Regions from separate parts of the Marinobacter sp. SS13-12 genome, predicted to be linked through region 3. Evidence: predicted binding sites of a transcription regulator. Region 3 holds the regulator's gene; each other region holds the start of a gene.
What was found. Region 3 encodes sigma-54, which starts transcription at its own class of promoters, with help from an activator protein. Its sites were predicted from a motif close to ANTGGCATNNANNTTGCTNT; they were not measured.
Positions count from the first base shown of each region.

Region 1: the regulator sigma-54 is predicted to act here: its motif matches at 2,594-2,613, upstream of glnK (P-II family nitrogen regulator).
Region 2: the regulator sigma-54 is predicted to act here: its motif matches at 1,465-1,484, upstream of QPL94_RS10155 (flagellar hook-length control protein FliK).
Region 4: the regulator sigma-54 is predicted to act here: its motif matches at 1,629-1,648, upstream of QPL94_RS01095 (ammonium transporter).

Region 1 covers NZ_JASSUA010000004.1:93,190-96,554, reverse strand. Annotated here, with positions in the region: gene speE (polyamine aminopropyltransferase) at 1-517, shown strand, start outside; gene QPL94_RS18555 (ammonium transporter AmtB) at 793-2,073, opposite strand; gene glnK (P-II family nitrogen regulator) at 2,146-2,484, opposite strand; gene QPL94_RS18545 (accessory factor UbiK family protein) at 2,896-3,150, shown strand; gene QPL94_RS18540 (YifB family Mg chelatase-like AAA ATPase) at 3,210-3,365, shown strand, end outside.
Region 2 covers NZ_JASSUA010000001.1:2,208,660-2,212,024, reverse strand. Annotated here, with positions in the region: gene QPL94_RS10155 (flagellar hook-length control protein FliK) at 156-1,406, opposite strand; gene QPL94_RS10150 (Hpt domain-containing protein) at 1,514-1,858, opposite strand; gene QPL94_RS10145 (ATP-binding SpoIIE family protein phosphatase) at 1,874-3,365, opposite strand, start outside.
Region 3 covers NZ_JASSUA010000001.1:2,035,772-2,039,136, reverse strand. Annotated here, with positions in the region: gene lptA (lipopolysaccharide transport periplasmic protein LptA) at 1-17, shown strand, start outside; gene lptB (LPS export ABC transporter ATP-binding protein) at 1-720, shown strand, start outside; gene QPL94_RS09400 (RNA polymerase factor sigma-54) at 840-2,369, shown strand; gene hpf (ribosome hibernation promoting factor) at 2,398-2,706, shown strand; gene ptsN (PTS IIA-like nitrogen regulatory protein PtsN) at 2,803-3,273, shown strand; gene rapZ (RNase adapter RapZ) at 3,302-3,365, shown strand, end outside.
Region 4 covers NZ_JASSUA010000001.1:222,186-225,550, reverse strand. Annotated here, with positions in the region: gene QPL94_RS01100 (circularly permuted type 2 ATP-grasp protein) at 1-167, opposite strand, end outside; gene QPL94_RS01095 (ammonium transporter) at 380-1,588, opposite strand; gene QPL94_RS01090 (YkvA family protein) at 1,751-2,176, opposite strand; gene QPL94_RS01085 (fructosamine kinase family protein) at 2,284-3,042, shown strand; gene QPL94_RS01080 (Npun_F0296 family exosortase-dependent surface protein) at 3,092-3,365, opposite strand, start outside.

The DNA of each region.
Region 1 (3,365 bases), on a different contig from region 3:
GTACTTCCCCGAACTGTGCGAATCCAACACCGACCCCCGCGCCAACTTCTTCTTCGGTGACGGCATCCAGTGGATTCGTGACGCGGTGCCTGAAAGCCTCGATGTCATTATCATCGACAGCACCGACCCGGTAGGCCCTGCCGAGGGCCTGTTCGCGCTGGATTTCTACCGCGACTGCATGATTGCGCTGCGTGAGGGTGGCATCATCGTCCAACAGAGCGAGTCGCCGCTGCTGCATACCAACACCATCATCAAGACCATCCACGATGACATGAAAAAGGCCGGGTTCGACCATGTGCGTACCCTGCCGTTCCCGCAGCCGGTGTATCCCACCGGGTGGTGGAGTTGCACCATGGCGGGGAAGGAGAAGCCTGTTGTGTACTTCCGTGAAGAAGATGCCGATCAGCGGCCGTTTGTGACTCGTTATTACAACGCTGATATCCATCGGGGGGCGTTGGCTTTGCCCCAGTTTATGGTGGATGTGTTGGAAGATGAGGTTATGTCGAGCGAAAGGTAAGCGTTAGCTGGGAGTGGGGTTGTCGGATTACGGCTTCGCCTAATCCGACCTACGAGGACCAACTACGGGAGGTAAACTCCGAGGTTGGCGAGGAAGCGGGCAGGGCCTTCCGGGATCGTCAAAAACATGGATGTTTTTGTCGAGCGTACAGGGACGTATTCACCGCGTATCCCGGAAGGCCCTGCCCGCTTCCGTCACCTCCAAGAACCGTTAACTCCGAACCAAAAAGAGGGGCGCCCGCAGGCGCCCCTCTTTTGATCCAGTGTCAGCCAATATTACTTGCTGCTGACAAACTCCGGATAGGCTTCCATGCCGCACTCGGACAGATCCACGCCTTCGTACTCTTCCTCTTCGGTAACCCGGATACCCATGACCGCCTTGAGGATGCCCCAGACAATCAGGCTGGTGCCGAAGACCCAGACGAAGATGGTGAGCAGTCCGACCAGCTGACCCATAAAGGTCGCATCCGCGTCGGACAACAGCACCGCGAAGATACCCCAGATGCCAACCACACCGTGCACCGAGATAGCACCGACCGGATCATCAATACGCATCTTGTCGAGTGTGACAATCGAGAACACCACAACGATGCCGCCGATAGCGCCGATGATGGTCGCCAGCAGGGGCGAAGGATCAGCAGGCTCAGCCGTGATGGCTACCAGACCGGCCAGGGCACCGTTCAGGGCCATGGTCAGGTCAGCCTTGCCGAACATGATGCGGGCGACGATCAGTGCGCCGATCAGGCCGCCGGCTGCCGCTGCGTTGGTGTTCAGGAACACGTTGGCAACCTCGTTGGCCACACCGATACCACCCAGCTTCAGGGTAGAGCCGCCGTTAAAGCCGAACCAGCCCATCCACAGGATAAAGGTACCGAGAGTTGCCAGCGGCAGGTTTGCGCCCGGGAAGGCATTGATCTGGCCCTTTGAGCCGTATTTGCCTTGACGGGGGCCCAGCAGCAGAACACCAGCCAGGGCAGCAGCAGCACCAGCCATGTGCACGATACCGGAGCCGGCGTAATCGCTGTAGCTGAGCTCGTAGATGCCGAAAACAGCATCGCCGTTCCAGGTCCAGGAACCCTGCATCGGGTAGATAAAGCCGCACATAACCACGGCGAATGCCAGGAAGGCCCAGAGCTTCATGCGCTCAGCGACGGCACCGGAAACAATGGACATGGCTGTGGCAACAAAAACCACCTGGAAGAAGAAGTCCGAAGCGCCTGCGTATTCACCCATCTCGCCGAAACCGGCTTCATTGGAAGCTGCAAGGACTCCGGCAATGGCCGCGTCGTCCATTTGCGCGACAGTGGTAACGCCACTGAGGAAGAGTCCGCCATCGTACATGATGTCGTAGCCGACGATCAGATACATGGTACAGGCTACTGCAAACAGGGAGACGTTCTTGGTCAGGATTTCAGTGGTGTTCTTGGCACGCACCAGGCCTGCCTCGAGCATCGAGAAACCCGCGGCCATCCACATGACCAGGGCACCGCAAATCAGGAAGTAAAAGGTATCCAGCGCATACTGGAGTTCAAAGATATAATTAAGATTGCTTTCCATGTGAAGCCCTCCGCACGAGGCTTTTCAGGTTATAAGTTTTTTGCGTTGGCTGTCTGGTTGATCAGGCTGTAATCAGACCGCTTCTTCGCCGGTTTCCCCGGTCCGTATCCGGATAGCCTGTTCCAGTTCGGTCACGAAAATTTTGCCGTCGCCGATTTTTCCGGTGTTGGCGGCCTTGGTGATGGATTCGATGACCTGGTCCAGCAGGTTGTCGCCGATAGCAACTTCAACCTTGACCTTGGGCAGAAAGTCCACCACGTATTCTGCGCCACGGTAGAGTTCGGTATGACCCTTCTGGCGACCGAAGCCTTTGACTTCAGTGACCGTTACGCCTTGTACGCCAATCTCGGATAGTGCCTCACGGACATCATCCAACTTGAAAGGCTTGATGATCGCTGTCACAAGTTTCATTGCTTTCTCCTTGGTAAAGCCGTCTCAACGCCTGGAACTCTTCGGTCCGTTGTTGAGGTCGGGATGCTGCCACCTCGCACACCAATTGTGCGGATTGCGTACAAGGCTTTTAGCATCGTGTGTGCCAACGCAAAAAATAACAATAATATCAGTATCTTGAGTATATGCTGATCCAAAATGGACCGTCAGGCTGCACCATTTCGGGGCTGGCCTGTCGGAAGCGAACCATAATGATGCACAAGTCAGGTGCAATCATTAAAAGCTGCCTCAGCGGCATTATACTGCCGATAGGGTACAGTATGGCAGGGCAGGCAATGTGTTACACTTCCGACCTTCGTACCGGTGCCAGTTCCGGACGGGTTCTGGAGAGTTCAACAGAGCTTATAAGTGTTCAAGCCAGCGAGGTGATTTGTGAAAGGTCCACAGGATTTCTTTACCCAGCTTCAGGGTCAGTTCGGCCAGTTTGTTCCCGATATGGCCCGTGCCGCCCGTGAGGACTTCGAAGCCCAGGCCCGGGCGACGGTAATGACCGTGCTGTCGCGCCTTGAGCTGGTAACCCGTGACGAATTTGATGCCCAGCAGGCGGTCCTGATGAAAACCCGTGAAAAGGTCGAGGCGCTGGAAAAGCGTGTGGCCGAGCTGGAGCAGCAGCCCCCGAACAGCTGACAGGCAGGAAGCCCGTCAGGCGGCTGAGCCGCCAATACCCATAACCATGGAAGGTTGTCATGTTTGCCGTCGTCCATACCCGCGCCAGCATTGGCGTATCCGCGCCATCCGTTACTGTTGAAGTCCACCTGTCCGGCGGCCTGCCGGCACTTTCCATTGTCGGGCTGCCGGAAACCGGCGTTCGTGAAAGCAGGGAGCGTGTCCGTAGCGCGTTG
Region 2 (3,365 bases), 170 kb from region 3:
AACGTGCTTCTGCCAGAAATCCGTCAACCGGAGAGGATATATGAAGGTACAAGCAAAGGACGGGCCAGAAAGCCGCATCCTCCTTATCAGAACAGCAGTTTAGCCTTGCTGTGGAGGATGGGCAAAAGAAGAATTACCGGGGAAGGGAAATCCGTTCAGGCGAAGATATCAACTTCGCCTTTCCAGGTCAGATCCAGGGATTCCGCTTGCAGGTCCTGATCCTCCGGGCTGCGGTCTGCCAGGGCACCACTGCCGTTTCCGTTCTGTTCACCAGGGCCCTCTTCCCCGGCCTGTTGCTGCGGGGAGTCTGAAACATCGAACTGTTCGAGGGAAAGGCCCTGCTCGCTCAGCATATCCCTGAGGCGATGGCTGTGGAGTTCCAGCTGATCCCGTACGGCAGGATTGGCCGAATGCACGGTTATATTTGCCTGTTCCTGCTGAACCTGGACCCGCACTTCCATCGGGCCCATATCCGGTGGTGTCAGGTGTATTTCAGCAACTGACATATTGCGTGCGGTCAGCCACGTCAGCTTGCCAACCAGCTTGTCGCCCCACTCCGCGTGATTGACCGGCACATCGATAGACGTAGTGTATCCCCGCAACGCGGCTGCCTCGGCGGGCAACTTTGCACTGTTGGGATTGGCCACCTGCTGGCTGGCCAGCTCGGCAGCTGCCTGAAAGCGTATTGCACCCTGAACTGACGGCGTCTCCTGGGTACGGGCGGTGTCGGCTGCCACGCCCGACATGAATGCCTCGGTCAGGGCCAGTCCGGCCCCTGCCCCGACACCCTGCCCATTGCCCTGGCCAGGTTTGCTGCCGGCGGCGCCAGGCAGGCCTGTCATGAATCCGGCAATTGCCTGCACCCCCGGCATTACGCCATTACCGCCAGCCTGGCCGCCACTCTTGCCGGTGGCGGCGAAAGGCAGATTACTGCCATCAGTCCCCTCGGCCGGCATCAGCAAAGCCTGAAGACCGGCAAACGTCAGAGGCACGGCCTCTTCTGGCAGGTTCTGGTCAGTCATCTGTTGCGGAATAACGTTGTCGGCACCAGAGGCGGTATCGGCCATTGCCGAAAGGTCAGCTGATTCACCAGTCTCGGCGGCGGCCTGGTTGTCTGTATTTCCGGTTTCCGTTGCCGCGGCGGCGTCCTTGCGGTCGTCCGGGCGTGTGTCGCGGCTTTTCTCCTGGCGCGCCTGTTCATTTCGGGCTTCATTACGGGCGGTTTCGTCAGAGCGCGCCTGATCCCGTTTTTCGGCCTGCTTTTTGTCGAGCCGCTGCTGTTCGGTACGGGAAACAGCATCAAAATCACTGTCACCGTTTTTTTCGCGGCCGCCCGACGCAGGCTTTACGCTATTATCGGACTGCGGCCCCTGCGGGGATGTCTGGGGAAGAACCATTTGGGACATGGCAACCTCTTGCCGCTTTTTGCTGATCGGAGTGTATCTATATGCGTTATCCGGGTATTTAGCAAAAGTGGTGCCATTCTGGAAAAAAGCAGTGACCTTTCGTCAAGTTACTCCAGAAACCGTCGGAGATTTGCTTTTACCTGCCCGAATTCGCTCTCGATGGCATCGACCATGGCAACAGCCTCCCCCAGGCGATTATTGCGCCCGGCCTTTTCAGCTTCGGAACACAGTTCACCCAACCTCGGTGCACCAATATTGATGCAACTGCCCTTGAAGCTGTGCGCGGATTTGGAAAAGCTGTCCGCGTCCTCCTGTTCCAGGGCCGAACGCAAATGAGCAATGCGATCAGAGGAATCCTTGATGTAGGTGTTGATCAGGATATCGAACTCATCCTCCATCACATCCTGCAACTCGGCCAGTGCCTCTTGATCAAGGTGCGGCTTTTCCGTCATGACCAACCCCCCTGTTTATGTATTGGTGCTGCCCTCCCGGGCAGCAACCTCGGAAAAATGCCAATCATAGATAATCTCCGTCCGGGTGCCATTTTCCCGGAGACTGAGGGAGTGCCCCAGCTTCCGCAACAGCATCAGCCCCCGCCCGGAGTAGCCACTGTCATTGCCGGCCGCGGCGACGCTACGGTAATCGAATCCGCTACCACTGTCTTCACAAACTATGGTCAGTTGCCCGCCCCGGCCCGTCATGGTATGGGTCAGAGAAAACCGGATAAAGTGGCCTGATACCGACCGCAAGCGCCGTTCCCGCTCGGCATAGTAGCGGCCGAAACCGTCCGGCGTTGCCTTCCAGTCTGAAGACAGCCCCAAAACACCGTGCTCCAGGGCATTGGTGTAAAGCTCTGATAACAACGTGTAGATTTCTCCACTCTTGCGCCGCAATCCCGGCACTTCCATACAGATATGGAGCAACAACGGTAACGGACTGAATTGCCCCAGCGACCGGTCCTGGATTTCATAGACACAATGCCATTCCGCAGGGCCTTCCAGTGCCGATTGGGGCAAACCGTCCGATACTCCCTCAAGCTCGGCTTCCTCCACCATTTCAAGCGACAATAGCGTTACATCATCCTGTTCTGGCCGCTTGCCGGTGAATGCGTGTATTCCTGCCATCACCGCGTCGAACGGTGAACCGGCATTGCCGGCGTCATCCAGCGAACGTTTCAGGCGGTCCTCGCCGTACATGTCGCCGTGACGATTCTCGGCTTCCATCACGCCATCGGTCATCATCAGCAGGGTATCTCCCGGCTCCGTGCGAAATATCTCCATGCCTGCATCAAAGCGCGCGGCACCAAGCACGCCCAACGGCAGATGCCTTGAGGCAATGCTCTCCAGAATCCCGTCCCTCTTTACAAGAACGCCATCCGGCAACCCCCCGTTCCAAATCTGCAACTGATTCAGGTGAAAGTCTGCCTGAATCATTGCTGCGCAACAGAACATGCCGGTGGGCAGTATCCGGCCAAGCTTCTGGTTAATTTCCCGCAGCACATCACTACCGCTGAAGCCCTTGCTGGTCATGCCGTAGAAAATCTCGGCCACCGGCATGGCACCGATGGCTGCCGGCAGGCCATGGCCGGTGAAGTCGCCAACCAGTATCTGCATCCCCCCTGCCGGACGCGGACAGGCGAAAAGAATATCGCCGTTGAAAATCGACATGGGAGAGGCGTGATAACGGATATTTGTCGAGTTCAGGCAGCCAGTGTGGGCTATGTTGTCGAACACCCGCTTGGCAACGTCCTGTTCCTCGAGAAGCTGACGGTTGCGGTCGCGGATCAGGTCGCGGTGTTCGCTAAGAGTGCGGTGCATCAGCCGCATGCGGTTGAAGGCATTGATCTTGGCTTCAATGATTGTGCGGTTATAGGGCTTCGTGAGGAAGTCGTCGCCGCCGGCTTCCAGGCAGCGGGCCAGCGCGTCGGCATCAGACAGCGAGGTCAAAAAGATAAGTGGC
Region 3 (3,365 bases):
GTTCTCAGAGCCAGTAACCTGGCAAAAAGCTACAAGCAGAAGAAAGTTGTCATCGACGTTTCCCTGCAGATCCGCAGCGGTGAAATTGTCGGCCTCCTGGGCCCCAACGGCGCCGGCAAGACCACCTGCTTTTACATGATTGTAGGGCTGGTTCCCGCCGACAATGGCCGGATCACCATCGACAACCAGGACATCACGCCACTACCAATGCACGGCAGGGCCCGCAAGGGTATCGGCTATCTGCCCCAGGAAGCGTCGGTGTTCCGCAAACTGACCGTACGTGACAACATCATGGCCATTCTGGAGACCCGCCGCGAACTTAACCGCAGCCAACGGGATGCCAAGCTGGAAGAGCTGCTGGAAGAGTTTCATATCACCCATATCCGCGACAGCCCCGGTATGGCGCTGTCGGGTGGCGAGCGCCGGAGAGTCGAAATCGCCCGGGCCCTGGCGATGGAGCCGGCATTTATTCTTCTGGATGAACCCTTTGCGGGGGTGGACCCGATCTCGGTGAGCGACATCAAGCACATTATCCGCCACCTGCGGGACAAGGGCATTGGAGTGCTGATCACCGACCACAATGTGAGGGAAACACTCGACATCTGTGAGAACGCCTATATAGTCAGCGGAGGCCATATCATCGCATCCGGCAACTCGGAAGCTATTCTTGCCAACCAGCAGGTCAAGGAAGTGTATCTAGGCAATGAATTTCGCCTGTAGTACACTCGGCAAAGAACTTGCTTGGCACGGCAAGTTGCCAGCATACAAAGAGTTTTTATGCAACCTCAACTCCCCGGAAAGGCCGAGAGCGACCGAGTGACGGATCCTGAACTATGGTTATGAAAGCCTCATTACAGTTAAAGCTGGGTCAAAGCCTGACCATGACGCCCCAGCTGCAACAGGCTATCAGGCTACTGCAGCTCTCCACCCTCGACCTCCAGCAGGAAATCCAGCAGGCGCTGGAATCCAACCCCATGCTGGAAACCTCGGAAGACGACGATAACCAGAATCCGGAATCCACGGAAAACGAGAACGACACCGCTGCCGAAGCCTCATCGACAGAAGAGTCAAACACCGCCTCCGAATCGTCTTCAGACTGGGATGAATCCGAAAACGGGCCTGACTGGTCGTCAGAGACCGACAGCCCCGACACCATTCCCGATGACCTTCCGGTCGACACCGCCTGGGACGACATCTACCAGTCGGCACCCGCGTCATCGGCCCGTAACGACGATGAAAACGACAACGATTTTGAAACTCGCAACTCGCCTACGGAAACCCTGCACGATCACCTGGAGTGGCAACTGAACCTGACGCCCCTGAGCGAACGGGACCAGGCCATCGCCCACGCGCTGATGGATGCGGTTGATAATCACGGGTACCTCACCTCTCCCCTGGAAGAGATCCATTCCGGGATGATGGAAGAGTCTGATGAAGACCCGCTTGAAATGGACGAGGTGGAAGCCGTACTTCACCGGTTGCAGCATTTTGATCCGCCTGGTGTCTTCGCCCGGAATCTTCAGGAATGTCTGCTGATCCAGCTGAACCAGCTGCCACCGGATACCCCGTGGCTCGCCCAGGCACGGCTGGTGATCACCCACTACATTAATCTTCTGGGCAATCGTGATTACGCACAACTGCTGCGCCGCAGCCGCCTGAAGGAAGATCAGTTGCGGGACGTTCTGGCCCTCATTACCGGGCTGAATCCGCGCCCGGGCGATACCCTCGACCAGGCCGAACCGGACTACGTCATCCCGGACGTGATCGTGCGCAAGCACAACGAACGCTGGCGGGTAGAGCTGAATCCGGAAATTGCACCGCGCATTCGTGTCAATGCCAGCTATGCTTCACTTATAAAGCGTGCGGACAGCAGTGCCGACAACACTTACCTGCGAGACCAACTGCAGGAAGCGAAATGGTTTATCAAGAGCCTGCAAAGCCGTAACGAGACTCTGCTCAAGGTAGCCACGCGAATTGTCGAGCACCAGCAGGGATTCCTGGACCATGGCGAGGAATACATGAAGCCACTGATCCTGTCGGACATTGCCCAGGCGGTGGAAATGCATGAGTCGACCATTTCCAGGGTGACCACCCAGAAATACATGCACACGCCGCGTGGCATATTTGAACTCAAGTATTTTTTCTCCAGCCATGTCAGCACTGACGAGGGCGGAGAATGTTCCTCTACGGCAATCCGGGCCATGATCAAGAAGCTGATTGCAACGGAAACCCCGAAAAAGCCATTGAGCGACAGTAAAATTGCAGCCATGCTAGGAGAACAGGGTATCAAGGTAGCGAGACGAACCGTGGCCAAGTACCGTGAGGCAATGCACATTCCTCCGTCCAACGAAAGAAAGCGACTGGTGTAGTAGTAAAATCCGATAACAGGAGAAGCCTATGCAACTCAATATTTCAGGCCATCACGTAGAATTGACTCCCGCACTGAAAGATTACGTAACAGGCAAGTTTGACAAGCTTGAGCGTCACTTTGACCACATCAGCAATTGCCAGGTCACCCTTGAGGTGGAAAAAGTGCGCCAGATGGCGGAAGCTACGCTACACGTGATAGGTGGTGAGATTCACGCAAAGGCCGAAAACAGCGATATGTATGCCGCCATTGATGCGCTGGTGGACAAGCTGGACAGGCAGATCCTGAAGCACAAGGAAAAGAACGTTGACCGGATGCACGGAAACGGAGCCCGCTAGGGCGTCCTGTTTGGTGCATAACAGTTAATCGAGCTGCGGCGCCGGCTTCGTTACAAAAGCTGCCGCAGCCTTTTTTTACGGAACTGCAGTCGATTCATGACCGACACATCCCTGACTATCGAGAACATTCTCGCGCCGGAGCTGGCCCTTTGCAGGATGCCCGCCTCCAGCAAGAAGCGGGTTATGGAAACCATTGCGGAGCAGATCCAGCAACACGATCCGTCGCTCAGTGATACCGCGATATTCAACAACCTCGTTGCCCGGGAGCGACTGGGGAGCACGGGTATTGGCCAGGGTATCGCCATTCCCCACTGTCGCCTGGAAGGGCTCGATCACGTTGTGGGGGTATTGCTGACCCTGGAAGAAGGTGTGGCCTTCGATGCCATCGACAACCAGCCGGTAGACCTGGTGTTTGCCCTGATTGTTCCCAAGGAAGCGACCAGTGAACACCTTGAACTGCTGAGCCAGCTGGCCGAAAAGTTCAATGTACGGGCATTCTGCGATCAACTCCGCCAGTGTACCGATGCGGACTCTCTCTATCGCCGGATGACGGCCGAAGGAAGCTGAGCCGCTCTGGATTCGAGGTGAATGGGCTATGAAACTGATCATCGTCAGCGGCCGGTCAGGCTCCGGTAAAAGTACCGCCCTGCACGTGCTGG
Region 4 (3,365 bases), 1.8 Mb from region 3:
ATGCCCAGGCGCTGGAAAAGCACGTCCGCCTCGCGGCGTTTCTCGGCGAGCAGGTCCTCGTCGGACTTGATCAGCCAGTCTTCCAGCATCCGGCAACTGGGCCGTACCCGGTTGTCTTCGTCGAACAGCTCGTCGTAAATACCCTCGGGCGGGGTTTGTATCAGCATAACCATGACCCTCTCCTGAACACGCCCTCCACCGGATGTGAAGAGTCGGTATCCAGCCGTTCCCATTCAAAAAAGGAACAGCAAAAGCCAGGCCACTCTGGCGGTAGACGTGCGGGTTTTGGCCAGGGCGGGCTATTTAAGAAAAGGCCAGGAGGGAGAATGTGTCAACAAAAGAGACTGTCAGCCGCCCCATGGCGGCTGACAGTCAGGGCTTATTCCAGCGATGTGGCACCAATGCGGTGAATGCTGACATCTGCACCGTTGAACTCCTCTTCATCGGTCAGGCGCAGCCCGGAGATGGCGCTGACGATGCCGTAGACGATCAGGCCGCCGACAAAGGCCACGACAACGCCGGCAACCGCGCCGATGATCTGGGACATCAGGCTGACGCCCCCCAGGCCACCAAAGGCTTCCTGGCCGAAGATGCCGGCTGCAACAGCACCCCAGACACCACAAACACCGTGCAGGGGCCAGACACCCAGTACGTCGTCCAGGCGTTCGATTTTGTCCTGCGCCCATTCAAACATGTAGACGAAGACCGCACCGGCAATACCTCCGGTGATCAGCGCACCAACCGGGTGCATCAGGTCCGAGCCGGCGCATACGGCCACCAGGCCGGCGAGCGGCCCGTTGTGGATGAAGCCCGGGTCCTTGCGGCCCACAAGCATGGCTATCAGCACGCCACCGACCATGGCCATCAGGCTGTTTACCGCCACCAGGCCGCTGATGCCATCCAGGGTCTGGGCCGACATTACGTTAAAGCCGAACCAGCCCACGGTAAGAATCCAGGCGCCGAGGGCGAGAAAGGGAATGTTGGAGGGGGCAAAGGCCACCACCCGGCCGTTGCGATAACGACCGTTACGCGCACCTAACAGCAGTACCGCGGCCAGGGCAATCCAGCCGCCGACAGCGTGCACGACAACGGAGCCGGCAAAGTCGTGGAATGCTGCACCAAACTGGATCTCCAGCCAGGCCTGGAAGCCGTAATTGCCGTTCCAGATCATGCCCTCAAAGAAGGGATACACGAACGCCACAATCAGCCCGGAGGCGATCAGCATCGGGTAGAATTTTGCGCGCTCGGCAATGCCGCCGGAAACAATGGCGGGTATGGCAGCGGCGAAGGTCATCAGGAAGAAGAACTTGACCAGATCGTAGCCGTTGGCGGCTGTCAGCTCTGTGGCGCTGGCCATGAAGTGGCTGCCATAGGCGATGTAGTAACCGATAAAGAAATAGGCAACGGCGGAGATGCCGAAATCCGTCATGATCTTCACCAGGGCATTTACCTGGTTCTTGTGTCGCACGGTACCCACTTCGAGGAAGGCGAAGCCGGCGTGCATGGCCAGTACCATAATGGCACCGATAAGAATGAAGAGGGTGTTGGCGCTTTCGGTCAGAGTATGTACTGCACTCGTGATATCCACGGGTTGGTTGCTCCTTCTTGTGCATTGATAGCGTGCACAACAAGCAAGGAGTGTTCCGTTTTGATGCAATGCCAGGAGGGGTAACAGATTAGAGGGATTTTACGCCCGATATAAGTGCGCCCGGCGGAAGAATCGTAGTCGCCGGCGCCCTGAAATTGTGCGTTATTGGTGGTCTTGCACTATTGTGGTGGGCCCCTGCTCGGACTGCTCCTTCCAGGCAGCATAACGAAGCAGGTCGGATTCCACGAAGGCCAGGCAGGCGGCCACAACACCGGCGTCGTCCAGGAAGCCAATCCCCAGGAGCAGATCCGGAATCAGGTCCAGGGGATTAAGTACATAGATAAGGGCACCGGCGATCGCTGCGATGCTTTTCCACGGCACTTCTCGGTAATTCCCCTGCCAATAATCCCGCAGCATGGAAAACATCAGGCGGATGTCGGTGCCGAAACGGCGCAGCTTGCCGCTTTTTCTGACCTTGTCCTCGATAGCCTTCTGACGGCGAAGCAGATCGGCCAGGTCATCGCGGCGAACCTTGGCGGCCTCGGTATCCAACTGTTCGTTAGCCTTGTATTCGCTGAATGTTGCCATTGGTCGTTACCTGTATTGAAGTGCCTGTCCCGCTCCATGATCCATCAAGGTTGCGATAAAACCAAGGGGTTTGCGGGGTGTTTCCTTATCGTGGTTATACTGACGGTATGGCCGATTTCATCAAACACAATTCCACGTCCTTTCCCGATGCGCTGTTCTACGAGGCCAGGGGCCTTGAGGTGTTGGCAGACACCCTTAAAACCGCTGGTGTTACCGAGTTACGTGTGCCGGAGGTGACATCCGTCTCGGAACAGGAGCTGGTTATTCCGCGGATAAACCCCGGCCCGGCAACCGAGGCAACCATGGCAATACTGGGCGAGGGGCTTGCCCGCATGCATGCGATTCGTCAGCCACAATACGGGTTTGCAGATGACAACATGATCGGGTTGTCGCCACAGAAGAATCGCCTGACGGACGACTGGGGCGACTTTTTCCTCGAAGATCGCCTCGGTGTACAGGTGGGGATGATTCGTAACCGGCAGGTGAAGGAGGAGTTCGAAGCTGTGCTCAGGACAAAAGGCGATGCTCTGGCGCAGTTCCTGAATGCGCACTGTGAACACCCCAGCCTGCTTCATGGTGACCTCTGGTCCGGGAATGTGCTGTTCGACACCACCGGCCCCTGGCTGATTGATCCTGCGGTCTATTACGGTGACCGGGAAGCAGACATCGCCATGACGGAGCTCTTTGGTGGCTTTTCAACGGCTTTTTACCGCGCCTATGATCGTATTTATCCAAGAACGGGGGTTTACGTTACCAAGCGGGCTATCTATAACCTTTATCACACCCTCAACCACTACAACCTGTTCGGCGCATCCTATCTCGATGCCTGCAGGCGTAATCTGGGAGTTATCGCATCGCAGGTGTAACAAAATCGGGGCACTTGATCAGTGCCCCGATTGTTACGCTAGTGCAGTATCAGGCGGATTTACGGCGACGGGTATACACAAGGCCGGCCAGGCCAAGGCTGAATAATGCCAGGGTGCCGGGCTCTGGTACCGTGGCATAGGCGTGGTTGTCGCTCTCGAAGGCGAAACCGTTACTGGCAATTTTGACGGCAGTAAAGAATTCGCTGCCGAAATTGAAGTTGATATAACGGTTAGTCTGCGAAGAGGTCTGATCACCGTCGGCAGCACCCGGGATCTGGTTTGCGACGTCCGTGCCCGTGAAGTTCTGATAAATACCATCGATC